4 regions of the Mycobacterium novum genome follow, and region 2 is predicted to be linked to each of the others. Evidence: riboswitches for the same ligand, from Rfam matches in the RefSeq annotation. Region 2 holds a riboswitch; each other region holds the start of a gene.
What was found. A riboswitch is a leader RNA that binds a small molecule or an ion and turns the genes downstream of it on or off. The one in region 2 is predicted to bind cobalamin.
Positions count from the first base shown of each region.

Region 1: linked by a shared signal. The riboswitch ahead of G6N19_RS14345 (ABC transporter substrate-binding protein) and the one ahead of metE (5-methyltetrahydropteroyltriglutamate--homocysteine S-methyltransferase) in region 2 are both predicted to bind cobalamin.
Region 3: linked by a shared signal. The riboswitch ahead of G6N19_RS14415 (magnesium chelatase subunit D family protein) and the one ahead of metE (5-methyltetrahydropteroyltriglutamate--homocysteine S-methyltransferase) in region 2 are both predicted to bind cobalamin.
Region 4: linked by a shared signal. The riboswitch ahead of G6N19_RS14320 (PPE domain-containing protein) and the one ahead of metE (5-methyltetrahydropteroyltriglutamate--homocysteine S-methyltransferase) in region 2 are both predicted to bind cobalamin.

Region 1 covers NZ_AP022562.1:3,098,247-3,107,040, reverse strand. The annotation lists gene G6N19_RS14360 (cobyric acid synthase) at 1-696, opposite strand, end outside; gene cobF (precorrin-6A synthase (deacetylating)) at 696-1,439, opposite strand; gene cobN (cobaltochelatase subunit CobN) at 1,439-5,020, opposite strand; cobalamin riboswitch at 5,256-5,448, shown strand; gene G6N19_RS14345 (ABC transporter substrate-binding protein) at 5,486-6,676, shown strand; gene G6N19_RS14340 (FecCD family ABC transporter permease) at 6,673-7,725, shown strand; gene G6N19_RS14335 (ATP-binding cassette domain-containing protein) at 7,836-8,794, shown strand, end outside.
Region 2 covers NZ_AP022562.1:818,083-826,876, reverse strand. The annotation lists gene G6N19_RS03735 (cation-translocating P-type ATPase) at 1-2,127, opposite strand, end outside; gene G6N19_RS03730 (crotonase/enoyl-CoA hydratase family protein) at 2,418-3,296, opposite strand; gene metE (5-methyltetrahydropteroyltriglutamate--homocysteine S-methyltransferase) at 3,383-5,665, opposite strand; cobalamin riboswitch at 5,801-5,997, opposite strand; gene G6N19_RS03720 (SDR family oxidoreductase) at 6,052-6,711, opposite strand; gene G6N19_RS03715 (LLM class flavin-dependent oxidoreductase) at 6,825-7,829, shown strand; gene G6N19_RS03710 (IS110 family RNA-guided transposase) at 7,810-8,794, opposite strand, start outside.
Region 3 covers NZ_AP022562.1:3,112,791-3,121,584, reverse strand. The annotation lists gene G6N19_RS14440 (precorrin-8X methylmutase) at 1-439, shown strand, start outside; gene cobJ (precorrin-3B C(17)-methyltransferase) at 450-1,970, shown strand; gene cobM (precorrin-4 C(11)-methyltransferase) at 1,958-2,740, shown strand; gene G6N19_RS14425 (SgcJ/EcaC family oxidoreductase) at 2,874-3,233, shown strand; gene cbiE (precorrin-6y C5,15-methyltransferase (decarboxylating) subunit CbiE) at 3,216-4,430, opposite strand; cobalamin riboswitch at 4,413-4,560, shown strand; gene G6N19_RS14415 (magnesium chelatase subunit D family protein) at 4,582-6,558, shown strand; gene cobO (cob(I)yrinic acid a,c-diamide adenosyltransferase) at 6,558-7,172, shown strand; gene G6N19_RS14405 (cobyrinate a,c-diamide synthase) at 7,166-8,794, shown strand, end outside.
Region 4 covers NZ_AP022562.1:3,090,701-3,094,808, forward strand. The annotation lists gene G6N19_RS14315 (NADP-dependent isocitrate dehydrogenase) at 1-2,179, shown strand, start outside; cobalamin riboswitch at 2,288-2,457, shown strand; gene G6N19_RS14320 (PPE domain-containing protein) at 2,493-4,108, shown strand, end outside.

The DNA.
Region 1 (8,794 bases), 2.2 Mb from region 2:
TTCGGGATGCCACGGCAGGGTGCCGAAGACCCGACGCCCGGTGCGCCGCTCCAGTTCCCGCAGCCCCGGTTCCAGCAGCCCGGCGTCACCGCGGAACTTGTTCACGATGAACCCGGCGATCAGCGCCTGATCCTGCGCATCGAGCAACGCGACGGTGCCGAAGAATCCCGCGAACACCCCGCCCCGGTCGATGTCTCCGACGACCACCGTCGGCAGATCGGCGTGGCGGGCCAGCCCCATGTTCACGAAATCGCTGTCCCGTAGGTTGATCTCGGCCGGGCTGCCGGCACCCTCTGCGATGATCACGTCGTAGCGGGCCGCCAGATCGTCATAGGCGGCGTGGGCGGCGTCGGCCAGCGCCCGGCGCCCCTCCCGCCAGTCCGACGATGAGACCTCCCCCCAGGGCCGGCCCATGAGCACCACGTGGCTGCGCTGGTCGCTGCCGGGTTTGAGCAGCACCGGGTTCATCGCCGGCTCGGGGACAGCGCGCGCTGCCAGCGCCTGGACCCATTGCGCCCGGCCGATTTCCGTAGCGGTCCCGTCGGCGCCGGTGCACACCATCGAGTTGTTCGACATGTTCTGCGCCTTGTACGGCGCCACCCGCACGCCGCGGCGTGCCAGCGCCCGGCACAATCCGGTGGCCACCACGGTCTTGCCGGCGTCGCTGGTGGTTCCGGCGATCAGCAGCCCGGCCATCAGGGCCTGCGCACCAGGAAGATGTCCATCACCCAGCCGGCCTCGGCGCGGGCTGCGCGGCGGGCGTCGGCGATCTGCCCCGCGACGTCGCCGACCCGGCCGTGCATCAACCGCTCCCCCGCGGCGCCGAGGTTGGCGCCCCACCAGATCGTCCAGTCGGCCAGCGCGGAAAGATCCAGCCCGTCGGGGTTGAGCATCGCGACGATGTTGTCCTGACCGGCGCCCACGGCCTCCGAAAGTCGCCGCCCGGTGGTGATGTGCACCGGCCGGCCCACCTCGTGCAGCACGATCCGGTGTCGGGCGGCCAGCAGCTGCGGGGCGCTGATACCGGGCAACACCTGGAAATCCAGTTCCACGCCAAGGGATTTCATCCGCTCCATGATGCGGATCGTCGAGTCGTACAGCGATGGATCGCCCCAGACCAGAAATGCCGCGGTGCCACCCCGCTCACGCAGCACTTCGGCGTAGCGCGCCGCTCGGGCCGCATGCCAGTCGGCGACCGCGCGGGTATACCCGGGTCCGGTCAGCTCCGGTGAGCGGTCGCGCGGTGGGTCGGCGACGGTGACGATCGGGACTGCGGGGGCGTAGGCGTCGACTATCGCGCGGCGCAGCGCCAGCAGGCCGTCCTCGGATCCCTTGGCTGCGGCCAGCACGTAGTCGACGCTGCGCAGCACCTCGGCGGCCTCGGCCGTGACGTGCTGGGGTCCCATCCCGACACCCAGGATCCAGACCTGCAGCGCCATTAACGGTCCTCCAAATCCCCTTCGACGTCCAGATAGGCCTGCTGTAGCGCGGCCATGGTCTCCGGATCGGGGTCGGCCCACAGGCCCCGGTCGGCGGCCTCCTTCAACCGCTCCACGATGCCCTGCAGCGCCCACGGGTTGGATTTGTCGAGGAACTCGCGGGTCTGCGGATCCAGCACGTACTCCGCTGCGAGCTTCTCATACATCCAGTCGTGCACCACGCCGGCGGTGGCGTCGAAGCCGAACAGGTAGTCCACGGTGGCGGCCAGTTCGAAGGCGCCCTTGTAGCCGTGCCGGCGCATCGCGGAGATCCAGCGCGGGTTGACCACCCGGGCCCGAAACACCCGGGCGGTCTCCTCGGCCAGCGTGCGGGTGCGCACCGCATCCGTCGACGTCGAGTCGCCCACATAGGCTTTCGGATCTGCGCCGGTCAGCGCCCGCACCGTCGCGATCATGCCGCCGTGGTAGACGAAGTAGTCATCGGAGTCGGCGATGTCGTGCTCGCGGGTGTCGATGTTCTTGGCGGCCACCTTGATCCGCCGGTAGTTGGTGCGCATGTCATCGGCGGCCGCGCAGCCGTCCAGTCCGCGGCCGTAGGCGAATCCGCCCCAGGCGGTGTAGACCTCAGCCAGGTCGTTGTCGTCGCGCCAGGTTCCGGACTCGATCACCTGCAGGATGCCGGCACCGTAGGAGCCGGGCGCGGAACCGAAGACGCGGGTCGTCGCCCGGCGCAGGTCGCCGTGCTCGGCCAAATCGGCGCGGGCGTGCGCGGCGACGAAGTTCTGCGAATCCGGCTCATCGAGGGTCGCCACCATCTGCACCGCGTCGTCGAGCATCGTCACCACGTGCGGGAAGGCGTCCCGGAAGAATCCCGAGATGCGTACCGTCACATCGATGCGCGGACGCCCCAACTCCTCCAGCGAGACGACCTCCAGCCCCGACACCCGCCGGGAGGCCTCGTCCCAGTCGGGCCGCACCCCGAGCAGGGCCAGCACCTCGGCGACGTCGTCGCCGGACGTGCGCATCGCCGAGGTCCCCCACACCGACAGCCCCACCGACTCCGGATAGCGGCCGGTCTCGTCGAGGTAGCGCCGCAGCAGCGAATCGGCCATCGCCTGCCCGGTCTGCCACGCCAGCCGGGACGGCACCGCCCGCGGGTCGACGGTGTAGAAGTTGCGTCCGGTGGGCAGCACGTTGACCAGGCCGCGCAGCGGTGACCCGGACGGCCCCGGCCGCACGAAGCCGCCGGCCAGCGCATGCAGCACCGAGTCCAGCTCGGCTGCGGTGCCGGCCAGTCGCGGAACCACTTCGACCGCAGCGAATCTCAGCACCCGGCACACCTCGGGGTCAGGGTGCAGCGTGTCCGCGGCCCCGATGTCCCAGCCGGCGGCCTCCATGGCCTCGACCAGTTCCCGGGCACGGTCCTCGATCTCGTCGACGACGGCGGCAGCAGCGTCTTCCTTCAAGCCCAGCGCGGCCCGCAGCCCCGGCACCGCGTGGTCCACCCCGCCCCACACCTGCGGGGCGCGCAGGATCGCCAGCACCAGGTTGACCCGCTCGGCTCCGGCCGGGGCGCCGCCGAGCACGTGCAGTCCGTCGCGGATCTGGGCGTCTTTGATCTCGCAGAGCCAGCCGTCGACGTGCAGCAGGAAGTCGTCGAACTCCTCGTCCTGCGGCCGCTCGTCCAGGCCCAGGTCGCGGTGCATCTCCGCGGCGCGCATCAGGTTCCAGATCTCGCCGCGGATCGCCGGCAGCTTGCCGGGATCCATGGTGGCGATGTTGCCGTACTCGTCGAGCAGCTGCTCGAGCCGCGCGATGTCGCCGTAGGACTCGGCGCGCGCCATCGGCGGGATCAGGTGGTCGACGATGGTGGCGTGCGCGCGGCGTTTGGCTTGCGCTCCCTCGCCGGGGTCGTTGACCAGGAACGGGTAGATCAGTGGCAGGTCGGCGATCATGGCGTCGGTGGCACAGCTCGCCGACAGTGCCGCGGTCTTGCCGGGCAGCCATTCCATCGAGCCGTGCTTGCCCAGGTGGATCACCGCGTCCGCACCGAAACCGTGTGCCAGCCAACGGTATGCGGCCAGGTAGTGGTGGCTCGGCGGCAGCTCCGGGTCGTGGTAGATGGCAACCGGGTTCTCCCCGAAGCCGCGCGGCGGCTGGATCATCAGCACGACGTTGCCGGACCGCAGTGCGGCCAGCACGATCTCGCCGGCGTCGTTGACGAACAGCGTACCCGGCGCCGGGCCCCACGCCGCCGTCATCGAGTCGCGCAGCTCATCCGGCAACTCCGCGGTCCACTGGGCGTACTGCTGTGCGGTCACCCGTACCTGAGCACCGGCCAGCTGCGCGGCGGACAGCCAGTCCTCATCCTGGCCGCCGGCCTCGATCAGGGTGTGGATCAGCCGGTCACCGGCCTCGGTCTCGTCAGCAACGTCCAACACCCCGAAGCCGTCCCCGACGTCGTAGCCGGCGTCGGCCAGTCGGTGCAGCAGCCGCACCGCCGAGGCCGGGGTGTCCAGCCCGACGGCGTTGCCGACGCGGGAGTGCTTGGTGGGGTACGCCGAGAGCACCAGCGCCAGCTTCTTCTGGCCGTTCGGGATACGGCGCAGCACAGCGTGGTTCACCACGACACCCGCGACCCGGGCACAGCGCTCGGGGTCGGCGGCGTAGTGCGGCAGCCCGTCGTCGTCGATCTCCTTGAAGGAGAACGGCACCGTGATGATCCGGCCGTCGAACTCCGGGATGGCGATCTGGGTGGCCGAATCCAGCGGGGTGACGCCGTCGTCGTTGGCTTCCCAGTCCGCCCGCGACGACGCCAGGCACAAGCCCTGGAACACCGGAATATCCAGCGCGGCGACCTGTTCGATATCCCAGGCGCCGTCGTCGTCGCCGGCACCAACGGTCGCGGTGGCGTTCATCGCGCCGCCGGCCGCCAGCATGCAGACCACCACCGCATCCAGGGTGCCCAGCGCGTCGAACAACTCGTCGGGGGCGTTGCGCAGCGACGCGGCGAAGATCGGCACCCCGACCGCCCGGCCGGTGGCGTCGATCGCGTCGGCCAGCGCGTGGGCGAACCCGGCGTTCCCGCTGACTTCGTGGGCCCGGTAGTACAGCACCCCGACCCGCACCGCATCGGGTGCGTCAACCGGCTCGCGAGACCCGTATCCCCATTCCGGGATCACCGTCGGCTCATCGAAGCCCTCACCGGTCAGCAACACCGTGTCGCACAGGAACGCGTGCAACTGCGCCAGATTCGCCGGCCCGCCCTCGGCGAGGTAGGCATGCGCCTGCGCCGCCAGCCCGATCGGGACCGTCGAGCACTCCATCAGCTCGGCGTTGGGTGATCGCTCCCCGCCGAGCACCACCACCGGCAGGCCCGTGGCGCGCAGCAGCGTCAGCTCGTCGGCGATCTCCGCGGACGACCCCAGGATCCGCAGCACCACGACATCCGCCCCGTCGAGCACCGCTTCGATGTCCTGGCGCGCCGGGTTGCCCAGGTTGTAGGCCGCCCCGCTGGCACGTGCCGACAGCAGGTCGGTGTCGGACGTGGACAGCAAGGCGATGCGCCGGGCATCAGACATCGGGGTTCCTCCTCGGGGTTCGCGCCCCATCCGGTCGGGTGTCCCGCGGCCAGTATCTGGCTGACGGCGCACCACGAACCGCGCCGCTCACAGTGGCGGAACCGCCCCGGAATCATTCGGCGGTCCCAGCGTCGGCTCGCCTCCGCCGCCCCTTCGGGCCACCTCCGTCGAGCCTCGCTGAACCGCCGGAATTACACCGGGTTCCTGATGCCACGAGACGGCGGCCAGCCTAGCCCAGCGCGGCATGCAAGAATGTCGCCGGTAAGGCGATGGCAACACAGTGAGGAAGCCGGTGTGAATCCGGCGCGGTCCCGCCACTGTCATCGGGGAGTGACCCTCATCGGCCACGGTCCGCCACGTGTGGGGCTGGAAGGCGAGGCGAGCAGTGATCCGAGAGCCAGGAGACTCACGTCATCGCGTCCTGCGAACCGGGGCGGTGTACCCCGAGGAAGCTGATGCACGCCCATGTCCCGTGCACTGCGGGTAGTCCCCGTGCTGGCCACCGCGCTGGCCCTGGCGCTGGCCGGTTGCTCGGCCGAGCACGCCCCCCGCACCGCCGACGGGCGGCAGGATTGCATCACCGACTTCGATCCGCACACTGACTACTTTCCGGACAAGTCGACGCTGTCGGATGCCGCCAACTTCGCCATCGAATACCACCGCAGCTACCAGATCCTGACCGTGCACCGCCCCTACCTCGGCGGCAAGCCGGTGTCCTATGTGTTGGTGCGCTGCGGGGCGCCTGCCCCGGCACTGAGCGGCGAACTGGCTGCCGCCCAACGCATCACCGTCCCGGTGCGCAGGCTGTATTCGGGCTCGACGACGCATCTGGCGATGATCACCGAACTCGGCGAGGCCGACGTGGTGACCGGGGTGGCGAGCCCGGCCGCGGTCGCCGACCCGCAGATCCGCGAGCGCATCGACGCCGGTGAGACCGTCGGCTACGCACCCGGCGGGCAGGTCAACATCGAAAGCGTGCTGCACGCCGGCCCCGACGTGCTGGTCACCCAGGGCATGGACGACGCCGGCTACCCCAAGCTGCGGGAGGCCGGCCTGCCGGTGGTCGCCGACGCCGAATGGCTGGAGCCCACCCCGCTGGGCCGCGCCGAGTGGATCAAGATGTTCGCCGCGCTGACCGGCGCCGAACGCCGGGCCGGGCAGGTCTATCAGGGCATCCGTGACCGCTACCGGGCGCTGGCCGCGCAGGCCTCGGGGGCCTCGCCGACCAAGGTGCTGGTCGGCACCATGTACTCGGGCCACTGGTCCATGCCGACCGGCGCCAGTTACTCCGGGCGCCTGGTGGCCGACGCCGGCGGCACCTACCCCTGGCTCGCCGACGACGGCGCCGAGAGCCGGCAGCTGAATTTCGAATCGGTCTACACCCGCGCGGCAGACGCACCGCTGTGGCTGGTCACCGACGACTGGGCAACCGTCGATGATGCGGTGGCACGCGACAGCCGCTACGGCGAACTCGCCGCGGTCCGCACCGGCCAGGTGTGGTCGGCGACCAAGGCGATCGGGCCCGGCGGTGGCAATCTGTACTGGGAACGCGGCACCGCGCGACCGGATCTGCTGCTCGGCGACCTGGTCGCGATCCTGCATCCCGAGCTGGGCTCCGGGCATGATTTCGAGTTCTACCGGCAGGTGCCGCGATGACGGCCGCCGCGGTGCGGCCCGGGCGCGCGACGCTGGTGCTGGCCGGGCTGATCGCCGCGGTACTGGCGCTGACGCTGCTGGGGCTGGCGCTGGGGCCGGTGCGGGTACCGCTGGCCGACACGGTACGGGTGCTGCTCGGCGCCGAAGCATCGGATCCACGCTGGCAGGTGATCGTGGCGAACATGCGGCTGCCGCGGGTGCTCACCGCGCTGGCCGCCGGATCCGCCCTCGGGGTCGCCGGCCTGCAACTACAGACGCTGTTCCGCAACACCCTGGCCGACCCCTACATCCTCGGGGTCAGCTCCGGGGCCAGCCTGGGTGTGGCGCTGGTGGTGCTGGCCGGCGGTGCCGCCGGCGCCGGTTTCCGCACCGCCGGGGGCAGCCGCGCCGGGGAGGTGCTCGCGGCGGCACTCGGCGCGGCGGCGATGTTGACGCTGGTGCTGGTGTTGTCGCGCTGGACCCGCTCGGCGGCGACGCTGCTGCTGATCGGGGTGATGATCGGCGCGGCCAGCACCGCGCTGGTGAGCCTGGCGCTGGTGTACTCCGACCCGCAGCGGGTGCAGCAGTACCTGCTGTGGGGCTTGGGCAGTTTCGCCGCGACCGGCTGGACCGACCTACGGCTGCTGCTGCCGCTGGCGGCCGTCGGGCTGATCACCGCGGCGATGACGATCCGGCCGCTCAACGCCCTGCTGCTCGGTGAGAGTTACGCGGCGACCATGGGCATCAACGTGCACCGCGCCCGCATCGTCACGGTCGCCTCGGCATCACTGCTGGCGGGGGTGACGACCGCGTTCTGCGGGCCGATCGCCTTCCTCGGGCTGGTGGTTCCGCACGTGGCCCGCATCGCCGTGGGCACCTCGGATCACCGGGTGGTGCTGCCGACGGTGATGTTGCTGGGCGCGGTCGCCGCGCTGGCGTGCGGCATCGTCAGCCAGGTCCCGGGCAGCGATCTGGTCATCCCGATCAACGCGGTGACCGCGCTGGTCGGGGCGCCGGTGGTGATCACCGTGCTACTGCGGGCCCGCCGCGGATCGGGGATGCCGTCATGACCCCGGCGGTTCAGCGAGGCTCGACGGAGGAGAGGCGAAGCTGGGACCGCCGCATGTCACCGGCGGTTCAGCGAGGCTCGACGGAGGAGAGGCGAAGCTGGGACCGCCGCATGTCACCGGCGGTTCAGCTGGACGACCTGGCGATCGGCTACCGCAGCCGGCGCCGGTCGACGACGGTGGCCAACGGCTTGAGCGCGCAGGCCCGCCGCGGCGAGCTGACCGTGCTGATCGGGCCCAACGGCGCCGGCAAGTCCACCTTGATCCGCACCCTGGCCGGATTGCAGCCCGCACTCGGTGGCCGCGTGCTGCTGGACGGCGCCGACCTGACCGGCCTGCCCCGCGACGAACTGGCCCGCCGGGTCGCGGTGGTGTTGACCGAGCGGATCGACCCGGGCCTGCTGTCGGCGCGGGCACTGGTCGGCCTCGGCCGTATCCCGCACCTGGGGTTGGGGTCTCGGCTGCGTCCCGCCGACGAGGAGATCGTCGACTGGGCGCTGGCCGCGACCGGTGCCCAGCATCTGGCGTCGCGACCGGCCGTGGAGTTGTCCGACGGTGAATGTCAGCGTGTGCTGACCGCGCGTGCGCTGGCGCAGCAGCCCGGGCTGCTGATCCTCGACGAGCCAACCGCTTTCCTGGACGTGTCGTCGCGGGCCGGGCTGTTCGGGCTGCTGCGCAAACTGGCCCGCGACCAGCAGTTGGCGGTGGTGCTCAGCACCCACGACCTGGAATTGGCGCTGCGGGTGGCCGACCGGGTGTGGCTGCTGGACCCGGCCGGCACCCTGGTCGACACCGTCGGCGAGGAGCTGATGCTGTCCGGGCGCATCGGGGCGATGTTCGACACCGACACACTGCGTTTCGACCCGGGCAGCGGCATGTTCGCGTTCGGCACCGAAGGCGGTGAGCGCCGATCCGCGCGCATCGACGCCGGCGAACCGTTGCGCACCGCGCTGCTGCGGGTGCTGTCGCGGGAGGGCTGGGACAGCGCCGAGCCAGGCGAGAACTGTGAACTTCTCGTCACCGCAACCGATCCCGGCGCGGTCACGCTGCGCTGCGCGACGTCGACCACCCA
Region 2 (8,794 bases):
GAGGCCCCGCCCGGCCGCGACGGTGGTGCCGGCGAAGAGCATGCAGCGCCGTTCGGCCAACTCCGCGCCGGGGGTGGCGTCGGTCTGCTTGGTCACCGGCAGCGACTCACCGGTCAGCGACGCTTCGTCGACTTCCAGCTTCTCGTGCTCGACCACGCGGGCATCGGCGGGCACCACGTCGTCGGCCCCCACCTCGATCAGGTCACCACGCTGCAACTGATCGGGGAGCACCTGAATCCGCTCGCGGCTGCCGTCGGGCCGGATCGTGACCTTCCACGCGGGCGGGATCTGGTCGGCGAGCAGCCGATTCAGCCGCAGTTCGGCACTGAGCCGCTGTCCGGCGGCCAGCACGGCGTTGCTGGCCAGCACCGAGCCGACCAGCAGGGCATCCAGCGGCGAGCCCAGTATCGCGGTGGCCGTGGCGCCCAACCCCAGTACCGGGGTCAGCGGGTCGGACAACTCGTCACGCACCGCGTCGATGAACTGCCAAACCATGTGGCGCTGCGTGCTGTCCGCAGCGTGCGGTGCGGCCGACGTTTCCGTCGATAAGGCCAACACGGCCCGAACCTGTTCGACTGACATGGCGTGGAAGTCATCGACGGGGACCGGTCGTGGCACGGGTGTATTGACCACCTGGCGCGCCATCCGGTAACCGGAGAACACCCCCGACGCCGCGCCCAAGACGACCGGTCCGGGGCCTCGGCCCCGAACAGTCGGTATCAGCAGCAGCGCGCCCATCGCCGAAGCGCCGATGGACAGCTGGACACCCCGGCGGCTGGCCGCCTTGGCCGCGGGCAGCGCATGCAGTACCCGCCACACGCCGGCCAGATCGTCGACGATCAGGTCCGCGACCAGTGGCTGCGGCCGGCCGTCACCCTCGGCCACGATGGCCACCCCGAGATCGGCGGACGAAAGCGCCTGGGTGGCAGTCGAGGAGATCACCGCGACGGTGTGGCCGTCCTCCTGGTAGCGGACCAGTGTGTCGAGCAGTGCGTCGTCGATCGAACTTCCGGTCAGCGGAGCGATTTCGTCGAACGCCGGCCGCAGTTCGCCCAAACCGTCGGGGTCATCGATGGACACGACCTGCACCTCGGCCCGCTGGGTCTCCGCGAGCGTCGCGGCTGCCAGTGGATGATGCGCCAGCGCGAAAAAAGCTTCGGTGCGGGGCCGCCCATTGCGGCGGCGCCCGTCGGGCACCGCGTGCCATCCGGCCCGCAGGGCGTCGTTTGTCAACATCGCCTGGGCGCGCTCCCAGGCGGCCAGATCCTTCTCGCCGGCCCCGCGAAGCCGTACCAGGCGCAGTTCGTCGCTGCGCAGCACCCGCGGGTCGAGGATCACCACATCGACCCGGTCCAGTCGGCGCAAGCCGTCCGGGCGCAGCTGCAGCGCCTCGTTCTTGTCGGCCAGGCCCCGGCCCAACGTCGCCGCGAACGATTCCAGGGTGGCGCGGGCGGCCTTCGGCACGGCCACCAACGCTGCGGTGCCGGCCAGGTTCGGATCGCGGCTGACGGCGCCGACCACCGCGGCACCGAACGCCTGAATCCAGGTGCCGCGCTCCAGGTGTCGTTCGACGGGCCCGGCCGGCGGCGGTACCGTGCGCGCCTGCGGCGCGACGGCCGGCTGCGCGGCCATGTCGGCCAACGCCGGTTCGCGTCGCGACCACGCCCGTGCCACGGCGCGGGTTTCGGCGGCTTTGAGAGTGTTGATCGCCAGGTCCACTGCCAGCATCGACGGTGCCAGGGCGAGCGCATTGGCGGTGGTGGATGCCAACCCCAACGCAGTGTCGGTCGCACGCTTGCCGATTCGTTCCTCGAGCAGTCGGCGCAGCCGCGGCTGATGGTCCAGGGCGACCACGGCGCCTTGGACACTGGCCGGCAGCCGGGGGAACCGCAGCACGCGGCCGGCCAGCGAGATGCCCAGGCCGACGGCGGCGACACCGGCCATCGCGGCGGTGCTGACGGCCAACAAGCCGTCGCCGGGAGCGGGCGCGGAGCGAGGTCGGTCACCCTCGGCTACCGCGTCGTGCTCGTCGTCGGGCGGATGGCTCTCGACCGCGGCAAGCGCGTCGTACAACGAATCCAGTTCCGGTTCGGTGTCATCGATGAGAGCGGCTATCGAGGGGGGCATCGGTCTCCTTCGTTCGGCGACCGAAGGTGCCCATGGAACCCGGCGAAACTCTCGGTCGACACGGTTCATCGTCCGAAGGTCTCGCTCACGGAAAGTGATAGGCCCGCTGAATGACCGGGCGGGGTGGCCCGCCGTACTGACGACCATTCACATCCGCCTGGCGGCGGTTAGGAACTACTCCCCTTCGCCACCGAAGCTAGCCACGCTTAGCGGCCTGCGGCTGAACGCAGTCGAGACCCCACTTGAAATATGGGTGAACTCAGTCGATTTCAGCCGGCCGGCGGCACCGGTTACCGCTCGCGCACCCACTCATCGTAGAACTGCGGCATCGCCGAGGCCCGAGAGGTGAACTGCGGGTCGCGCTTCTCCAGGAAGGCGCGCACTCCGTCGGCGCCGTCGCCGATGCTGGTGTAGAACATCGCCAGCGAGTCCACCCGGTGGGCCGCATACGGGTCCGGCTGCGCGGAGTTGCGGTAGAGCATCTGCCGTATCAACGCGAACGACACCGGGGAGCGGCCCCTGGTCCACGAGTCGGCCAACGCGCGGGCGTCGCTGAGCAATGCGTCCGGTTCGTGCAGCGAGCGGGCGATCCCGCATGCCCGTGCCGCGTCGGCATCGAGGATGTCGGCCCGATACAGCAGATCCAATGCCGTTGGCATCCCGACGATCCGGGGCAGGAACCACGTCGAACATGCCTCCGGGGTGATGCCCAGCTTGCCGAACACCAGACCGAACCGCGCTTTGGTGGAGAACAGTCGCGCGTCCATCGCCAGCATCATGGTGGCGCCGATCCCGACCGCGGGCCCGTTGACCGCGGCGATCACCGGCTTGCGGCAGTTATAGATCGCCAGCGTGACCTGCCCGCCGGTGTCGCGTACCCGGGCCAGCTCCGGGTCGTTGAGGTCGGCCATGTCGGCCAGCGTCGGGGACTTGGTCTCGTCGAGGCCGAACACGTTGCCGGAACCCGACAGGTCCATCCCCGCGCAGAACGCGCGTCCCGACCCGGTGACGATCACCGCGCGGACCGCGTCGTCGTCGTTGACTTCGACGAAGGTGCGCTCCAGCTCGTCGGCCATCTCGACGGTGAACGCGTTGAGGTGGTCCGGGCGGTCCAGGTAGACGGTGAGGATGCCGTCGGTGACCTCGTGGCGGATCGTGGTGAAGTCCATGCCCTGAGGCTAGTTCCCCCCGCCCAGCAGACGCGAAAGCCCCCATTTCGACGCCAAAATGGGGGCGTTCGCGACTGCTCGCGCGGCTAGACGCCGGCGCCGGCCGCTCGGGCCGTCTCGGCCGCCTTGACCATGTTGGCCAGCGAGGCGGTCACCTCGTCGGTCTTGCGGGTCTTGAGGCCGCAGTCCGGGTTCACCCACAGGCGCTGCGCCGGAACGGCGTCAAGCGCTTCCCGCAATGAGGTGGCCATCTCATCGCTGGACGGCACCCGCGGGGAGTGGATGTCGTAGACGCCCGGCCCCACCCCGTTGGAGAACCCGATCGCATTGAGGTCGTCGAGCACCTCCATGTGCGAGCGGGCCGCCTCGATCGAGGTGACGTCGGCATCCAGGTCGGCGATGGCCCCGATCACCTCGCCGAACTCCGAGTAGCACAGGTGGGTGTGGATCTGGGTCGCATCCGACACCCCCGACGTCGACAGCCGGAACGCGCCGACCGCCCACGTCAGGTAGGCCTCCTGGTCGGCCTTGCGCAGCGGCAGCAGCTCCCGCAGCGCCGGCTCGTCGACCTGGATCACCGCGATGCCGGCGGACTCCAGGTCCACCGTCTCGTCGCGAATCGCCAGCGCCACCTGGTTGGCGGTGTCGGCCAGCGGCTGGTCGTCGCGGACGAACGACCACGCCAGGATGGTCACCGGACCGGTGAGCATGCCCTTGACCGGCTTGTCGGTCAGCGACTGGGCATAGGTGGCCCACTCAGTGGTCATCGGGTGCGGCCGGGAGACGTCACCGAACAGCACGGGCGGACGCACGCACCGGCTGCCGTAGGACTGCACCCAGCCGTTGGCGGTGGCGAAGAACCCCTCCAACTGTTCGGCGAAGTACTGCACCATGTCATTGCGCTCCGGCTCACCGTGCACCAGCACGTCCAAGCCGAGGTCCTCCTGCAGCTTGATCACGGCGGCGATCTCGGCCTTCATCCGGCGGGTGTACTCCGCTTGGTCGATCTCGCCGGCGGCCAGCGCGGCCCGGGCCTTGCGGATGTCGACGGTCTGCGGGAACGACCCGATGGTGGTGGTGGGCAGCGGCGGCAGGTGCAGCCGTTCGGCCTGCGCGGCGCGGCGCGCCTCGGCGCTGCCGCGGTGCGCGCCGGCGACCGTCGCGATCCGGCCGCGGACGTCGGCGTTGTTCAGCCGCGGATCGGACTTGCGGGAGGCGACGGCGGCGTTGGACGCGGCGATCTCGTCGTCAATGGCGTCGCGGCCCTCACGCAGCGCGCGCGCCAGGGTGGCCACCTCGCCCACCTTCTCCGCGCCGAACGCCAGCCAGCTGCGCAGCGCATCGTCGAGCCCGGTCTCACCGTCGAGCGTGTAGGGCACGTGCAGCGTCGAACAGGATGTTGACACAGCGACCGCCCCGGCACTACCCAGCAGCGACGCCAGCTTGGCCAGCGCGGCCTGCAGGTCGGTGCGCCAGATGTTGCGGCCGTCGACCACACCGGCGACCAGCGCCTTGGAGGCCAACTCCGGCACCGACGCGATTTTGGTGTTCGGGCCGTAGACCAGATCGACACCGATCGCCTCGACGGGGGTGCGCGCGAGCGCCGACAGGGCCGCGCCCGGGTCACCGAAGTAGGTCGCGACGAAGATCGCCGGCCGCTTACCCAGGCCACCCAGCCGGGCGTAGACCTGCTCGGCCAGGGCGGGGGCGTCGGCGGCGACGTCGGTCACCAGCACCGGTTCGTCGATCTGCACCCACTCGGCCCCGGCGTCGGCCAGCTTGCCCAACAGTTCGGCGTAGACGTCGGTCAGCTCGTCGAGGCGGAAGATCGGCGCCGGTGCTCCGTCGACGGCCTTGCTCAGCAGCAGGAACGTGACGGGTCCGATGATCACCGGCCGGGCCACGTTGCCGCCGAAGCCCTGCTCCTTGGCCTCGGCCAGCTCGGCGAGCACCTTGGTCGGGTTGAGTGCGAACGTGGTGTCCGGGCCGATCTCCGGGACGATGTAGTGATAGTTGGTGTCGAACCACTTCGTCATCTCCAGCGGGGCGATCTCGGCATTGCCCCGGGCCGCGGCGAAGTAGCGGTCCAGCTCGTCGGCCACCCCGGCGACCCGAGCCGGCAGCGCGCCGAGCAGCACCGCGGTGTCGAGCATCTGGTCGTAGTAGGAGAAGGTATTCACCGGTATCGAGTCCAGGCCGGCTTCGGCCAGCTGCGCCCAGCCGTCACGGCGCAGGCCGGCTGCGACGTTCCGCAGTTCATCCTGTCCGATCCGGCCGGCCCAGTAGCTCTCGGTGGCGCGCTTGAGCTCGCGGCGCGGACCGATCCGCGGTGAGCCGAGAATGGTGGAGGTAAAAGGTTGAGCGGTCACGATCTGATCCTTCAATCGGAGGGTGGGTCACCGCCGGCGGTCGTCCAGCCAATCCGGTCCCGTGCACATTTAATGCACTATAACCCTCAAAAACCAGACGCCCATTCCGCGAGGCGGTGATCCGCCGGGCGCGGCGCACCCGGCACAACAGGCAGGTCTTCGGACTCGCAGGCGCGCACCGACGGTGCTCCTAGTGGCCGTCGCTTCCCAGTCGCGTGCTGTGACCAGTGCTGTTGACGGCGGTCGTTCCTGCATACCGCTGCGGGACAGTCCCGGATTCTCACCGGGTTCCCTCTCGCACACCGCGGAAAACCCACGTTGTGCTCGATGTCGACACCACCTTGCGGCGGTACCGGCAAACCAGTTGCGTGGCCAAGACTACCTGGTCAACCGGCTTGCAGGGCCTCCAGGATGGGGGTCTCGCCATCGTTGAACTCGATGGTGCGGCGTCTCGTCGACGGCTCGATCAGGCAGGCCGCGATCACCTGTGCGACGTTGGCTCGCGACACCGTTCCCTTGGCTGCGTTGTCGGCTGCCGCGGCTGTCTGGATGCGACCGGTGGCCGGTTCGAGGGTGAGCCGACTCGGGCCGAGCACCGTCCAGTCCAGGTCGCTTGCTCGCAGGTGAGCATCGGCGGCGGCCTTGGCTTGCGCGTACGGGAAGAACCCATCGTCCTCGGCCACGCCGTGCCCGGGGCCGGCGCCGAAATAGGACACCATCACGAATCGGCGCACCCCGGCCTGCCCGGCGGCGTCGATCACCCGGATCGCGCCGTCGCGGTCCACCGCGTAGGTCCGGGCGGGGTTGCCGCCGCCGGCGCCGGCGGAGAACACCACCGCGTCGTGGCCCGTCACCAGTTTCGCCAGGGCGTCGGTGTCGAGTTGTTCGATGTCTGCGACCACGGGAACCGCGCCGGTCACTGCCACTTCCTCGCTGTGGTCGGGGTTGCGGAACACCGATGTCACCTGATCGCCGCGTTCGGACAGGATCGGGCTGAGCAGCAGGGCGACCTTGCCGTGGCCGCCGAAGATCACGACGCGTGCCATGCCTCCGACCGTACCTGTTGGCCGTCATGGGTGTGTGGGATGCGACCACCACACCGCCGAGGAACAAATATTAGGTTATAGTCGGGCGGATCCCGAAGGAGTGCTGCTGCGAGATGTTCACCCTTCGCTTCGACATGCGGGCACCCGCATCCGGCGCGCCGCGCAACGAGCTCTACGCCGCGGCCGTCGAGATGTGTGCCTGGGCCGAGACCCGCGGTGCGATCGCCGCGGTGCTGTCCGAGCACCATGGCACCGAGGATGGCCACCTGCCGTCGCCGCCGCTGCTGGCCGCGGCGATCGCCGCCCGGACCGAGACGTTGACGATCATGCTCGCGGCGGTGATCCTCCCGTTCTGGGATCCGGTCCGGCTGGCCGAGGACATCAGCGTGCTCGACATCATCAGCAACGGCCGCGTCGCCTACGCGTTCGGGATCGGTCACCGCGCCGAGGAATATCAGCACTTCGGCATCGACAGCCGTGCGCGCGGCCGGGTCGCCGACGAGAAGCTGGCATTACTGCTACAGCTGTTGCGTGGCGAGCCGGTGCAGCACCAGGGCCGCCGTATCCACGTGACACCGGCGTGCCTCCGCGCACCGCACATCATGGTCGCCGGCGCCAGCCGGGCAGCGGCGCGGCGAGCCGCCCGTCACGGGCTGGGACTCCTCGCCCAGGCGAATCCTCCTGGCCTGAAAGATTTTTACGAGGAACAGTGCCGCGCCCACGGGCGCGAACCCGGGGCGTGCCAGTTCCCCGACGCGGACGCGCCGACGACAGTGTTCGTCACCGACGACGTGGACCGGGCCTGGGATGAGCTGGGTCCGTACCTGCTGCACGATGCCATGACCGCTGCCGCCTACCGGCACGGCGATGCGACGATCGCCAGCATCTCGCGGGCCACCAGCGTGGCGGAACTGCGGGAGACATCGGGCCCCTACCGCATCGTCACCGCGGATGACGCAGTCGCGCAGCTGCGGGCCGGTCGCAGCCTGCCGCTGTTGCCGTTGTGCGGCGGGCTGCCCCCCGCGCTCGCCTGGCCGTATCTGGAACACGCCGCCGCGGCGGTGGCGCGAGGAAACGAAGGGACTCTCAATGAAGAAGTCAAGCCGCCGATTTGGTGATCGGGGGTGAATCGGGTTGCCAGGTGCGGTTGTCACGGATGAGTGCGTAGAGGACGTTGGTGCGGCGCCGCGCCAGGCAGATGGTGGCGGGGATCGGCCGTTTTCCTTCGTCTCGTTTGCGCTGGTAGTAGGCCTTGGAACCGGGGTCGCAGCGGATGGCGGTGAGTGCGGACATGTACATGACGCGGCGCAGTCGTCGGCTGTAGCGCTTGGGGGTGTGCAGTCGTCCGGTGCGCTTTCCGGAATCTTTGGATACCGGCGCCAGCCCGGCCCAAGCGGCGAGTTGGTCGGCAGAGCCGATCAGGGCGGGATCGCCGACGGCGGCGAGGAGTTCCGCACCGAGACGGAAACCCATGCCGGGCATGCTGGTGATCACTGCGGCGGCGGGATGGCGGCGAAATCGGTCCTCGATGTCGGCATCGGTGGATTTGATGCGGTCATCGAGGGCAACCACCTCCCCGGCCAACTCGGCAACGAGTCCGGCAGCGACATCTTCGCCGGGCAGGCGCACCGTCTGGGATTTGGCGGCCGCCACCGCCGCGGCGGCGATCGTGGCCGCGTTGCGCACACCGGCATCGCCGAGCATCTTCGTCAGACGCGAAACACCACTTTGGCGAATGGCTTTCGGTCGCTGATACCGCGTCAGCAGTACCACCCAGCCGCGGTCCTGGGTCAGCTGCGCGGCCCGTTCCAACGCTGGGCAGACCGCGATGAGTTGTTGGCGCAGCCGGTTGATCGTGCGGGTACGGTCAGCGACCAGGTCCGCGCGATGGGCGGTCAGCATCTGCAGCTCGGTGATCAAGACATCATCGGGATGCAGCACAGGCAGATCGGTACCCCGCATGCGCGACTGGTCGGCGATCACCCGGGCATCTTTGGCGTCGGTTTTGCCCTCGCCACCGCGGTACACCGCCGAGGCCTGCCATACCGCACGGCCGGCCAGATACCGGACCGGTTTACCGGCG
Region 3 (8,794 bases), 2.2 Mb from region 2:
CGCCGGGGCGCCGATCTTCTGCGATGCCCGGATGGTGGCGGTCGGGGTCACGGCCGGGCGGCTGCCGGCGCGCAACGAAGTGCGCTGCCACCTGCATGACGAGCGGGTTCCGGCGCTGGCCGCCGAATGGGGCACCACCCGCTCGGCGGCGGCGGTCTCGTTGTGGGAGCCGGAGTTGGGGGGTGCCGTCGTCGCGATCGGCAACGCCCCCACCGCGCTGTTTCACCTGCTGGAGCTGATCCTGGACGGCGGGCCGCGCCCGGCGGTGATCGTCGGCTGCCCGGTGGGGTTCATCGGCGCCGCCGAGTCCAAGGCGGCATTGGCGGCACTGCACGCCGAGCACGGCATCGACATCCCGTTCGTGACGTTGCGCGGTCGCCGCGGTGGCTCGGCGATCACCTCGTCGGCGCTGAACGCCCTGGCCTCGGACGACGAATGAGAGACACAGCGTGAGCGGCACGTTCTACGGGGTGGGCCTGGGCCCGGGTGACCCCGAGCTGATCACCCGCAAAGCAGCCCGGATCATCTCCGGCGCCGACGTGGTGGCCTACCACGCCGGGGTCAACAAGAACTCCTACGCGCGCACCATCGCCGCCGACCTGATCCGGCCCGGCGTGATCGAGGAGGAACTGCGCTACCCGGTCACCACCGGGGTGACCGATCACCCCGGCGGCTATGCCGGGGCACTCGCGGACTTCTACGAGGCCTCCGCGTCCCGGCTGGCCGCCCACCTGAGTGCGGGCCGCACGGTGGCGTTGCTGACCGAGGGCGACCCGCTGTTCTACGGCTCGTTCATGTACATGCACGACCGGCTGTCGACCCGCTTCGACACCGAGATAATCCCGGGCGTACCGGCTTTCAGCGCCGCCACCGCCGTGCTCGGCATGCCGCTGGTACGCCAGACCGACGTACTGACCGTGCTGCCGGGCACCTTGGGCGAGCACGAGCTGGCGATGCGGCTGGCCGACACCGACGGCGCCATCATCATGAAGCTGGGTCGCACCTTCGCCGCCGTATACCGTGCGCTGGTCGCCGCCGGCCGTCTCGAGCACGCCTACTACGTGGAGCGGGCCAGTCATCCGCAGCAGCGCTGGCTGCCGGTGGCCGCCATGGCCGAGACCGACGATGTGCCCTATCTGTCGCTGATCGTGGTCGACGGCGACTCCCGCAACGGGCAGCGCTCCCGGATGCCGGGCGATGCGGCCCCGGCAGTCGTCGAGGCCCTTGCTGAGCCCGCCGAGCTACTGGTCATCGGGCTGGGGCCCGGGCCCGAGGGCTGGTTGACCGCCGAGGCCGCCGCGGCGCTGGCCACCGTGGACCACGTGGTGGGCTACGGGCCCTATCTCGCCCGGGTTCCGCAGCGCGAAGGGTTGCAGCGGCACTCCTCGGGCAACACCGTCGAGTTGGACCGGGCCCGGTTCGCGCTGGATCTGGCCGCCCGCGGTGAAAAGGTCGCGGTGGTCTCCGGTGGCGACGCCGGGGTGTTCGGGATGGCCTCGACGGTATTCGAGGCGATGTTCGAAACGGCCGACGAGCGATACCAACAGGTTTCGGTGCGGGTACTGCCCGGGGTATCCGCGGTGCAGGCGGTCGCCGCGGCCGCCGGTGCCCCGATCGGCGCCGATTTCGCCGTGTTGAGCCTGTCGGATCGCCTCAAGCCCTGGTCGGTGATCGAGTCCCGACTGCGGGCCATCGCCGACGCCGATCTGGTGCTGGCGATCTACAACCCGGCCTCGCGCGCCCGGCCCGACCAGATCGCACTGGCCCGCAAAGTGCTGCTGGAACACCGCGCCCCGCAGACCGTGGTGGTGGTCGGCCGCGACGTCGGCCGGGAATCGGAGTCGCTGACCGTGACCACGCTGGGCGAGTTGGACACCGACGCGATCGATATGAAATGCCTTGTGCTGGTGGGGGCGTCGTCGACACGGGTGACGGGTGGACGGGTCTGGACGCCGCGATGGGTGCGCTAGCGGTCCAGTTCGTCGGCGCCGGACCGGGGGCCGCGGACCTGCTGACGGTGCGGGCGGCGCGACTGTTGGCCGATGCCGACGTGGTGCTCTACCCGGGCAGTTACCTGGATCCGGAGGTTCTCGGCCATTGCTGCGCCACAGCCGAACTCGTCGACACCGCCGGGTTGGACCTGGATGAGATCGTGGGCCGGCTGGCGACCGCCCACCGGGCGGGCCGGCGGGTGGTGCGGCTGGTCTCCGGGGATCCGTCGCTCTACAGCGCGGTCTTCGAGCAGACCCGCCGGCTCGATGCCGCCGGTGTGCCGTGGCAGGTGACACCGGGCGTGCCGGCCTATGCGGCGGCGGCCGCCGTGCTCGGACGCGAGCTCACGGTGCCGCTGGTGACGCAGTCGGTGGTGTTGACCCGGGTGCAGGCCGCCTCCACCGCGATGCCGCCACGCGAATCGCTGGCCGCGTTCGCCGCGACCGGGGCCACCCTGGTGCTGCACCTGGCGATCACCCGGATACGAGAACTGATGGGCCGGCTGGCATCCGACTACGGCGCGGACTGCCCGGTCGCGGTGGTCTGCCGGGCTTCGCAACCCGATGAACGCGTACTGCGCGGCACCGTCGCCGACATCGCCGATGCCGTCGAGGCGGCGGGGCTGCGGTCGGCCGCGGTGATCCTGGTCGGCCGCGCGGTGGCCGATCGGCCCGATCCGTGCGGCGGGGAGAGCCATCTCTACGACCCGGCGCGGGACCGGGGAGACACTGATCCGCCGAACGTGTGACCACTGCGAAAAATCACGCCGAAACCCGCAATGGTTACACGTTCGGCGGGCACGCTGTTCTTCGGCAACGCATACGGCAAGGGGCAGACCATGGCGGAGAACGGACCGGGCTCACCCCGAGGCTTACGCTGCCGTGTTCACCCGCGACGCGGACTACGTCACCTTCCTGGGCCAGCACTACAAGGGACGCGAAGCGATCGCTGCGGCATACGCTCGGCTGTTTGCGAAGCTGCTGCGCGGATCACGACTACACACCGAGATCACAGGCCTGAGGTTTCTGACGCCGAGCGTGGCGCTCATCCGGGCAAACGCGGCTGTGACGAAGAGAGGCAGGCAGCGCAATCGTCGCGGCGTCCGCGTCAATACCAGTGTCGCGGTGCGTACCGGCGAAGGATGGCTACTGGCTGCATCACAGAACACCACGCATCGACACCTTGCCGACCAGCTGATGCAGAAGCTCGCCGGATCATCGTCGTCAAGCAGACACGGTTAGCGCCCATTGGGTGACCGCCCGGGCCGGCTTCCAGCCGGTGAAGGTCCCCAGCGGTTCGGCATGCTCGACCTGGATGCGGCTCAGCTCGCCGCCGTGCTCGCGGTAGGCCGCCGCCAGCTGCGTCTCGGTTTCGAAGGTCACCGCGTGGGCGACCAGCCGCCCGCCCGGCCGCAGTCCGGATAGGCAAACGTCGAGCACGCCGGGCCGGCTCAGTCCGCCGCCGATGAAGACGGCGTCCGGGGCGGGCAGGTCGGCCAACGCAGCCGGGGCACGCCCGTTCACGACGCGTAGCGCGGGTACCCCGAGCTTGCGAGCGTTGCCCGAGATCCGTTGCGCCCTGGTCTGATCGGCTTCGACGGCGATGGCCCGGCAGCTCGGGTGCGCGCGCATCCATTCGATGCCGACCGAGCCGGCGCCCGCACCGACATCCCACAGCAGCTGTCCGGGCGCCGGTGCCAGGCGCGCCAGCGCGGAGGCCCGCAGGTCACGTTTGGTGAGCTGCCCGTCGTGGTCGTAGGCATCATCGGGTAGCCCGGCCGTCCAACCGGCCGGCAGCGGGCCGTCGAGCTCGACGGCGACGATGTTGAGCCGCGGCACCTGGCCTTGAAATGCGGGGTAGCTGGCCGCCGTGCTGTCCAACCTGGATTCGGCCTGCCCGCCCAGGTCACCGAGCACTGTCATCCGGCTCGCCCCGTACCCGTGCTCGACCAGCAGCGCCGCGAGCCCGGCGGGCGTCGTCTCGTCGGCGGAGAGCACCAGCACCCGCCGGCCCGGCGCCAGCTCGCGCAGCACCGCGTGCACGTCGCCTGCCCTGATGACCGCGACCGACTCCGCCGGCCAGCCCAACGCGGCCCGGGCCAGCGTCACCGAGGAGACCGCCGGGATCACGCTGACCCGCGAGGCGCCGAGCAGCTCGATCAGCGTGCCGCCCACCCCGGACAGCAGCGGATCCCCGGAGGCCAGCGCGACCACCCGTCGTCCGGTCAGACCGTCGAGCAGCGCCGGGAGTCCGGCCCGCAGCGGCGAGGGCCAGCCCTGCCGCTCCTGGCCGTCGATGGGGGGCAGCAGATCCAGCTGGCGCGGCGCACCGATCACGACGTCGGCGGCCGCGACCGCTGCGCGCGCCGGTTCGCCCAGGCCGTCCCAGCCGTCGGCGCCGATCCCGACAACGGTGACGTGATGGGCTTGGGTGGGCACGGTGTTAGGGTATCGGCGCGAACTGCCAGGGAAGTCGGTGTGAGTCCGACACAGGCCCGCTACGGTGTTCCGCGGCGCATTCCGGTGCGCCACGGTCAGTCCGAATACCGGCTTCGCGTTGCCAACACCGGCATCACGAGCGGAGCCTCAAATGCAACAGCTGTACCCGTTTCCTGCCGTGCTCGGCGGCGACCCGGACGCTCCGGGCGGCCTCGACGACATGGCCTTGGCGCTCGTGCTGAGCGCGATCTCCCCCGGCATCGGCGGGGTTCTCATCCGCGGCGAGAAGGGCACGGCCAAGTCGACGCTGGTACGGGCGCTGGCCCAGGTGCTCCCCGCCATCGACGTGGTGGCCGGCGACCGGTTCTCCTCCGATCCCGCAGAGCCGAACCCGCTCTCCCCGGACGGCCCGTTCCCCGCCGACGCCGCCGTGCAGACCCGCCCGGTGCGGCTGGTGGAGCTTCCGGTCGGCGCCACCGAGGACCGGGTGGTCGGCTCCATCCATCTGGAACGAGCGCTCGGGGCCGGCGCCGTGGAGTTCGAGCCCGGGCTGCTGGCGCGTGCCAACCGCGGCATCCTCTACGTCGACGAGGTCAATCTGCTCGCCGACCACCTGGTGGACCTGTTGCTGGACGCCGCCGCCATGGGCCGGCTGACCGTGGAACGCGACGGGGTCTCGGTCAGCCACGCCGCGCGTTTCGTGATCGTCGGGACGATGAACCCCGAGGAGGGCGAGCTGCGCCCGCAGTTGCTCGACCGATTCGGGCTGACGGTCGAGGTGTCCGCGCCGCGCGATCCGGCGCTGCGCGCCGAGGCGGTCCGCCGGCGGCTGGCGTTCGACGCCGATCCCGAGGCCTTCGCCCGCGACTACGCCGACGCCGAGGAGCGACTGCGGGCCCGGATCCGCAACGCTCAGGAACTGCTGCCGCGGGTGGAGCTCACCGACGCCGCGCTGGTGCGAATCGGCGAGATCTGTGCGGCGTTCGACGTCGACGGCCTGCGCGGCGACATCGTGTGTGCCCGTACCGCGGTCGCGCACGCCGCCTGGCAGGGGCGCGACGCGGTCAACATCGAGGATCTGCGGGTGGCCGCCCGGCTGGCCCTGCCGCATCGGCGCCGGCGCAAGCCATTTGACGCCCCGGGGCTCGATGAAACCGAGCTCGACGAGCTGCTGCCGCCGCAGGATTCCGGCCCGGAGCCAGACCCGGATCCCGACGGCCCCGAGCCCGACGGTCCGCCGGACGGCGGCAACGCCGCGCAACCCGAGCAGCGCGGGCCCGCGCCGGCAAAACCCGGCGCCACCTCGACCGTCGGTGCTGACTCCCCTTACCGGGCACGGCTTTTCACCGTCGACGGGGTCGGCTCCGGCCGTGCCGGCCGGCGCAGCCGGGCCCGCACCAGTTCCGGGCGCCGCGTGGGTGCCACCGCCGTCGGCGCCGCCGGGGGCCTGCACCTGTTCGAGACGCTGCGGGCCGCCGCCCCGCATCAGGGCGCCCGAGGCCGGGTCGACGGCCCGATGCTGCTGCAGGCCGCCGATCTTCGCCGCGCCGTCCGGGAGGGCCGGGAGGCCAACCTGGTGCTGTTCGTCGTGGACACCTCCGGCTCGATGGCCGCCGCCGAGCGGATGCGGCACGTCAAGACCGCGATCCTGTCGCTGTTGCTCGACGCCTACCGCCGCCGGGACCGGGTGGCGGTGGTGACGTTCCGCGACACCGGAGCGCAAGTGGCACTGCCCGCGACCGGGTCGGTGGAGATCGCCGCGGTGCGCCTCGACGAGCTGCCCGCCGGTGGCCGCACGCCGCTGGCCGAGGGACTGCTCGAGGCCGGTGAGGTGATCCGCCGGGAACGGCTGCGCGACCCGGCGTCACGCCCGCTGCTGGTGGTGCTGACCGACGGCCGGGCCACCGCCGGCGCCGACCCGGTCGAGCGGTCGCGGCAGGCCGCTTCTCATCTTGCCGAACATGGGTTTTCCGCCGTCGTCGTCGATTGTGAGAGCGGCCGGATGCGGCTCGGGTTGGCGCGCACCCTGGCCGAGCAGCTGCGGGCCGACTACGTGCCGCTGCCGCAGGTCAGTGCCGAGGCGCTCAGCGGCATTGTTCGTGACGTCACTGGAAAGGGGGCCGCCTGATGCCGCAGGGACAACCGTTGACGGTGCCCGATGACAACCTGACCACCCGGCAGCGCCGCAATCGGCCGCTGCTGATGGTGCACACCGGCGACGGCAAGGGCAAGTCCACCGCGGCGTTCGGGACGGCGCTGCGCGGCTGGAACCAGGGCTTTGCGATCGGGGTGTTCCAGTTCGTGAAATCCGCCAAGTGGCGCGTCGGTGAGCAGGCGGTGCTGGAGCGGCTCGGCGCCCTGCACGACGAGACCGGCGAGGGCGGCCCGGTGCAGTGGCACAAGATGGGCTCGGGCTGGTCGTGGAGCCGCAAGGCCGGCAGCACCGAGGATCACGCCGGCGACGCGCTGGCCGGCTGGACCGAGGTGAAACGCCGGCTGGCCGAGCAGACCCACGACCTGTACGTGCTCGACGAGTTCACCTACCCGATCCACTGGGGTTGGGTCGACGTCGACGACGTGGTGGCGACCTTGCGCGATCGGCCGGGTCACCAACACGTGGTCATCACCGGCCGTCGCGCTCATCCCCGGCTGGTCGAGATCGCCGACCTGGTCACCGAGATGACCAAGATCAAGCATCCGATGGACGCCGGCCAGAAGGGTCAGCGCGGCATCGAATGGTAGTGCTCCCCCGCGTCGTCGTGGCCGCGCCCGCGTCCGGGCACGGCAAGACCACCGTTGCGGTCGGGGTGATGGCGGCGCTGGCGGCGCGCGGCCTGCACGTCAGCGGACACAAGGTCGGCCCGGATTACATCGATCCGGGGTATCACGCGCTGGCCACCGGACGCCCGGCCCGCAACCTCGACCCGGTGCTGGTCGGCGCCGAGCGGATCGTCCCGCTGCTGCTGCACGGGGCGGCCGGCGCGGATATCGCGGTGATCGAGGGCGTGATGGGGCTCTTCGACGGCCGACTCGGTGGTGACGGTGAGGCCTCCACCGCCCACGTCGCCGCGTTGACCACGGCCCCGGTGCTGCTGGTGGTCGACATCTCGCACGCTTCCCGCACGCATGCGGCGGTGGTGGCGGGTCTGGCCGGTTTCGACCCGCAGGTGCGGGTGGCCGGGGTGATCCTCAACCGGGCCGGCAGCGCCCGGCACGCCGACGAAGTCGTCGCCGCGTTGCGCCCCAGCGGTATTCCGGTGCTCGGGGTGCTGCCCCGCGATGCGGGCGTGGCGACGCCGTCTCGGCATCTGGGGCTGGTGCCGGCCTCCGAACGCGACGAATCCGCTGCGATGCCGGCCCGGCTGGCCGGGCTGATCGAGCAGCACGTCGACCTCGACGCGGTAGCGCAGATCGCCCGGCTGGCACCGGATCTGACCGGCACCGCCTGGAATCCGGCCGCTGAGGTGCGCGCCGGGTCGGCCGGTCGCCCGGTGGTGGCCGTCGCCGGCGGGCGGGCGTTCACGTTCGGCTACACCGAAACGTTCGAACTGCTGCGTGCCGCGGGCTGTGAGGTGGTCTGCTTCGACCCGCTCACCGATTCGTGTCTGCCGGCGCGAACCGCGGGCATCTACCTGGGTGGCGGGTTCCCGGAGGTGTACGCCGGGCCGTTGGCCGCCAACACCGCGCTGCTGGCTGCGTTGCGGGCGGCGATGGCCGCGGGGGTCCCGACCGTCGCCGAATGCGGCGGGTTGGCCTACCTGTGTCGCAGCGTCGACGAGGTCGCCGGGGTCGGGGCGGTTCCGGGTGCCGCAGCCATGACGCCGCGGCTCTCGCTGGGCTACCGGATCGCCACCGCACCCGCCGACAACCTGCTGGCGCGGGCCGGCGAGACGATCAACGGGCATGAATTCCACCGCACCGGTGTGGTTTTCTCTCGCCCGGTCGAGCCTGCCTGGCAGCTGCCCGACGGCCCGGACGGCATCGCCGGGCAGAGCCTGCACGCGTCCTACCTGCACACCCACTGGGCCGGGCATCCGCGGTTGGCGCAACGTTTCGCCGACGCGGTGCACGGCTTCGGTGGCACAGACCCTAAAGACCTGCATCATCACGGGGACACCGAAACCGGTTCCGGGTTGCTGGATTTCGCGGTGAACGTGTACGCCGGGCCGCGCCCGGACTGGCTCGACGACGCCCTGCACGCCGCCCTGGACGACGCCGTGGCCTACCCCGAGGCGTCGGCGGCCCGCGCCGCCCTGGCCGCCCGACACGGCCGTCGCACCGACGAGGTGCTGCCCACCGCCGGGGCGTCGGAGGCGTTCGACCTGGTGGCCCGGCTGCGCCGGTGGCGACACCCGGTGATGGTG
Region 4 (4,108 bases), 2.2 Mb from region 2:
GGCGACGTACTCGTTCCTGCCGATCGTGCAGGCCTTCACCGAGCCCGCGGGCATCGACGTCAAATCCAGTGACATCTCGCTGGCCGCGCGCATCCTGGCGGAGTTCCCCGATGTTCTCACCGAGGAGCAGCGGGTGCCCAACAACCTGGCCGAACTCGGGCGGCTGACCGAACTTCCCGACACCACGATCATCAAGTTGCCCAACATCAGCGCGTCGGTGCCGCAGCTGGTCGCCGCGATCAAGGAACTGCAGGGCAAGGGCTTCGCGTTGCCGGACTATCCGGCCGACCCCAAGACCGACGCCGAACGCCAGACCCACGACCGCTACGCCAAGTGTCTGGGCAGTGCCGTGAACCCGGTTCTGCGCCAAGGAAACTCCGACCGTCGTGCGCCCAAGGCGGTCAAGGAGTACGCCCGCAAGCACCCGCACAGCATGGGGGAGTGGTCGCAGGCGTCGCGCACCCACGTGGCCACCATGCGCCACGGCGACTTCTACCACGGCGAGAAGTCGATGACGCTGGACCGCGCCCGTGACGTGAAGATGGAGCTGAAAACCAAGGGCGGCAAGACGATTGTGCTCAAGGAGAAGGTTGCGCTGTCCGACGGCATGATCATCGACTCGATGTTCATGAGCGTGCGCGCGCTGCGCGAGTTCTACGAACAGGAGATGGAGGACGCCCGCAAGACCGGCGTGATGTTCTCGCTGCACGTCAAGGCCACCATGATGAAGGTCAGCCACCCGATCGTGTTCGGCCACGCCATCAAGGTGTTCTATAAGGACGCATTCGCCAAGCACCAGAAGCTCTTCGACGACCTGGGCGTCAACGTCAACAACGGCCTGGTCGACCTGTACGACAAGATCGAGACGCTGCCGGCCTCCCAGCGCGAAGAGATCATCGAGGACATGCACGCCTGCCACGAGCAGGGTCCCGAACTGGCGATGGTGGATTCGGCCAACGGCATCACCAACTTCCACTCGCCGTCGGATGTCATCGTCGACGCCTCGATGCCGGCGATGATCCGGGCCGGCGGCAAGATGTACGGCGCCGACGGGCGGACCAAGGACACCAAGGCGGTCAACCCCGAATCCACTTTCGCGCGGATCTACCAGGAGCTGATCAACTTCTGCAAGACCCACGGCCAGTTCGACCCGGCCACCATGGGCACCGTGCCCAACGTCGGCCTGATGGCACAGAAGGCCGAGGAATACGGCAGCCACGACAAGACCTTCGAGGTCCCCGAGGCCGGGATCGCCGACATCGTGGACCTGGACACCGGTGAGGTACTGCTGACCCAGAACGTCGAGGCCGGTGACATCTGGCGGCTGTGCACGGTCACCGACGCCGCCATCCGCGACTGGGTGAAGCTGGCCGTGGAGCGCGCGCGGATCTCCGGCATGACGGTGGTGTTCTGGCTGGACACCGAGCGTCCGCACGAGGCCGAGCTGCGCAAGAAGGTGAAGGCCTACCTGGCCGACCACGACACCGAGGGCCTGGAGATCCAGATCATGCCGCAGGTGTGGGCGATGCGCTACACCCTGGAGCGGCTGATCCGCGGCCAGGACACCATCGCCGCGACCGGCAACATCCTGCGTGACTACCTCACCGACCTGTTCCCGATCCTGGAGCTGGGCACCAGCGCCAAGATGCTGTCGATCGTGCCGCTGATGGCCGGCGGCGGCATGTATGAGACCGGCGCCGGCGGTTCGGCGCCCAAGCACGTCAAGCAGCTGGTGGAGGAGAACCACTTGCGGTGGGACTCGCTCGGCGAGTTCCTGGCGTTGGGCGCCAGCTTCGACGACATGGGCGCCAAGACCGGCAACCGCGGCGCGAAGATCCTGGGGCAGACGCTGGACACGGCGATCGGCAGGCTGCTGGCCGACAACAAGAGCCCGTCGCGCAAGACCGGGGAGCTCGACAACCGCGGCAGCCAGTTCTTCCTGGCCAAGTACTGGGCGCAGGAGCTCGCCGCGCAGACCGAGGACGCCGCGCTGGCCGAGCATTTCGCCGCGGTGGCGAACGGGTTGGAGAAGAACCAGGACGTCATCCTCGACGAGCTGACCGTGGTGCAGGGCAAGGCGGTGGACATCGGCGGCTACTACGCGCCGGATCACGATCTGACGGCGGCGGTGATGCGGCCCAGCCCGACGCTCAACGCGGTGATCGCCGGCAAGGACTGACCGGACCGACCGCTGCCCACCCCGCCGACCACCCCGCCGAGTGGGAAATCCACGACCAACACGCCGACGGCGTCGTCGGGGATTTCCCACTCGACCGATGCTGACGCGCTGCGCGTGCGAGAATTCGCCGGGTAAGGCGATGACGAGGTAGGAATCCGGTGCGAACCGGCGGTTCAGCGAAGCTGGGGCCGCCGCTTCAATTCCGGAGCGGTCCCGCCACTGTGATCGGGGGAGCGAAGCCCGCCCGAGAGCCAGACACTCACGTCGTCGCGACCTGCGATTCGGGGCGGGCACCCCGAGGAAGCTGGCGAACGTGACCGCGCCGATTTGGATCGCGTCTCCCCCCGAAGTCCATTCGACGCTCCTGTCGGCCGGGCCCGGCGCCGGTCCGCTGCTGGCGTCGGCGGCGGCGTGGAGCGCGCTGAGCAGCGAGTACGCCGAGATCGCTGACGAGCTGACGGCCCTGCTGGGCGCGGTGCAGGCCGGGGCGTGGCAGGGCCCGTCCGCCGAGGCGTACCTGACGGCCAACACCCCGTACCTGGCCTGGCTGATCCACGCCGCCGCCGACAGTTCGGTGATGGCCGCACAACAGCAGGTCGCGGCCTCGGCCTACAACGCCGCGCTGGCGGCGATGCCGACGATGGCCGAACTGGCGGCCAACCACGTCACGCACGCGGTGCTGGTGGCCACAAACTTCTTCGGCGTCAACACCATTCCCATCGCGCTCAACGAAGCCGATTACGGCCGGATGTGGCTGCAGGCCGCCACCGTGATGGCCAGCTATCAGGCCGTCGCCGGTGCGGCGGTGGCGTCGAGTCCGCAGGCCGTCGCCGCGCCGCAGATAGCCAAAGCCGAATCGGCCAGTTCGAGCGCCGCCAGCCAGCCGCAGCTGCCGCCGGATCGGCAGAACGACATCATGGAGTGGCTGCAGAACAGCGGCTACACCGATTTCTACAACAACGTGCTGCAGCCGATGATCAACGAACTGGCGGCCAACCCCTACCTGCAGTCGATGTTCGCCGGCTTCGATCCCTGGCTGCCCGTGCTGGGCAACCCGCTCAGCTTCTTCAGCCCCTACAACATCGCGTTCGCGCTGGGCTACCCGATGGACTTCGGGTCGTTCGCGGCCTATCTGTCGCAGACCTTCGCGTTCATCGCCGCCGACCTGGCCGCGGCGTTCGCCAGCGGCAACCCCGCCACCATCGCCGCCACCTTGCTGTTCACCGCGGTCGAGGCGATCGGCACCATCATCACCGACGTGATCGCCCTGCTCAAGACGCTGCTGGAGCAGGCGATCGTGCTGATCCCGGTGATGCTGCCGATGCTGACCGCCGCGTTGGCGCCGCTGGCCGCGGCGCCGCTGGCCGGGCTGGCGGGACTGTCCGGGCTGGCCGCGCTGCACGCCGTGCCGGTTCCGGTCGTTCCGGTGGTCCCGCCGTTCGCCGGTCTGACGGTGGCGCCGACGCCACCCGCCGCGGCGCCGACTCCCGCGCCCGCCCCGGCCCCGGCCCCGGCGCCCGCTCCGGCCGCCGGTGCACCGCCTGCACCGCCGCCGCCAGCCGCGCCGCCGCTGTCGCCGGTGGACGGCATGTCCTACCTGTACATGGTGGCCGGCCTGGGCCAGCAGGCCCGCCGGGCGGCGGGCACCAGCGCGCGCCGCCGCAGGGCGCCCGAACCCGACGCCGCCGAGGTTCCGGCGGCCGCGGCCGCCGCCGAGGTGCAGGCCAAGACCCGGCGGCGCCGCAAGGCGAAGACCGACATGCTCGGCCGCGGTTATGAGTACATGGACTTGGACGATGCCCGGGATGCGGTGGCCGGCGCGGACAACACCGACCCGCCGGGCGCCGAGCACGTGCTCCCCAGTGGACTGACCGCCCTGGCCGGGGACGCATTCGGCGAAGTGACGGCACCGATGACACCGGGCACCTG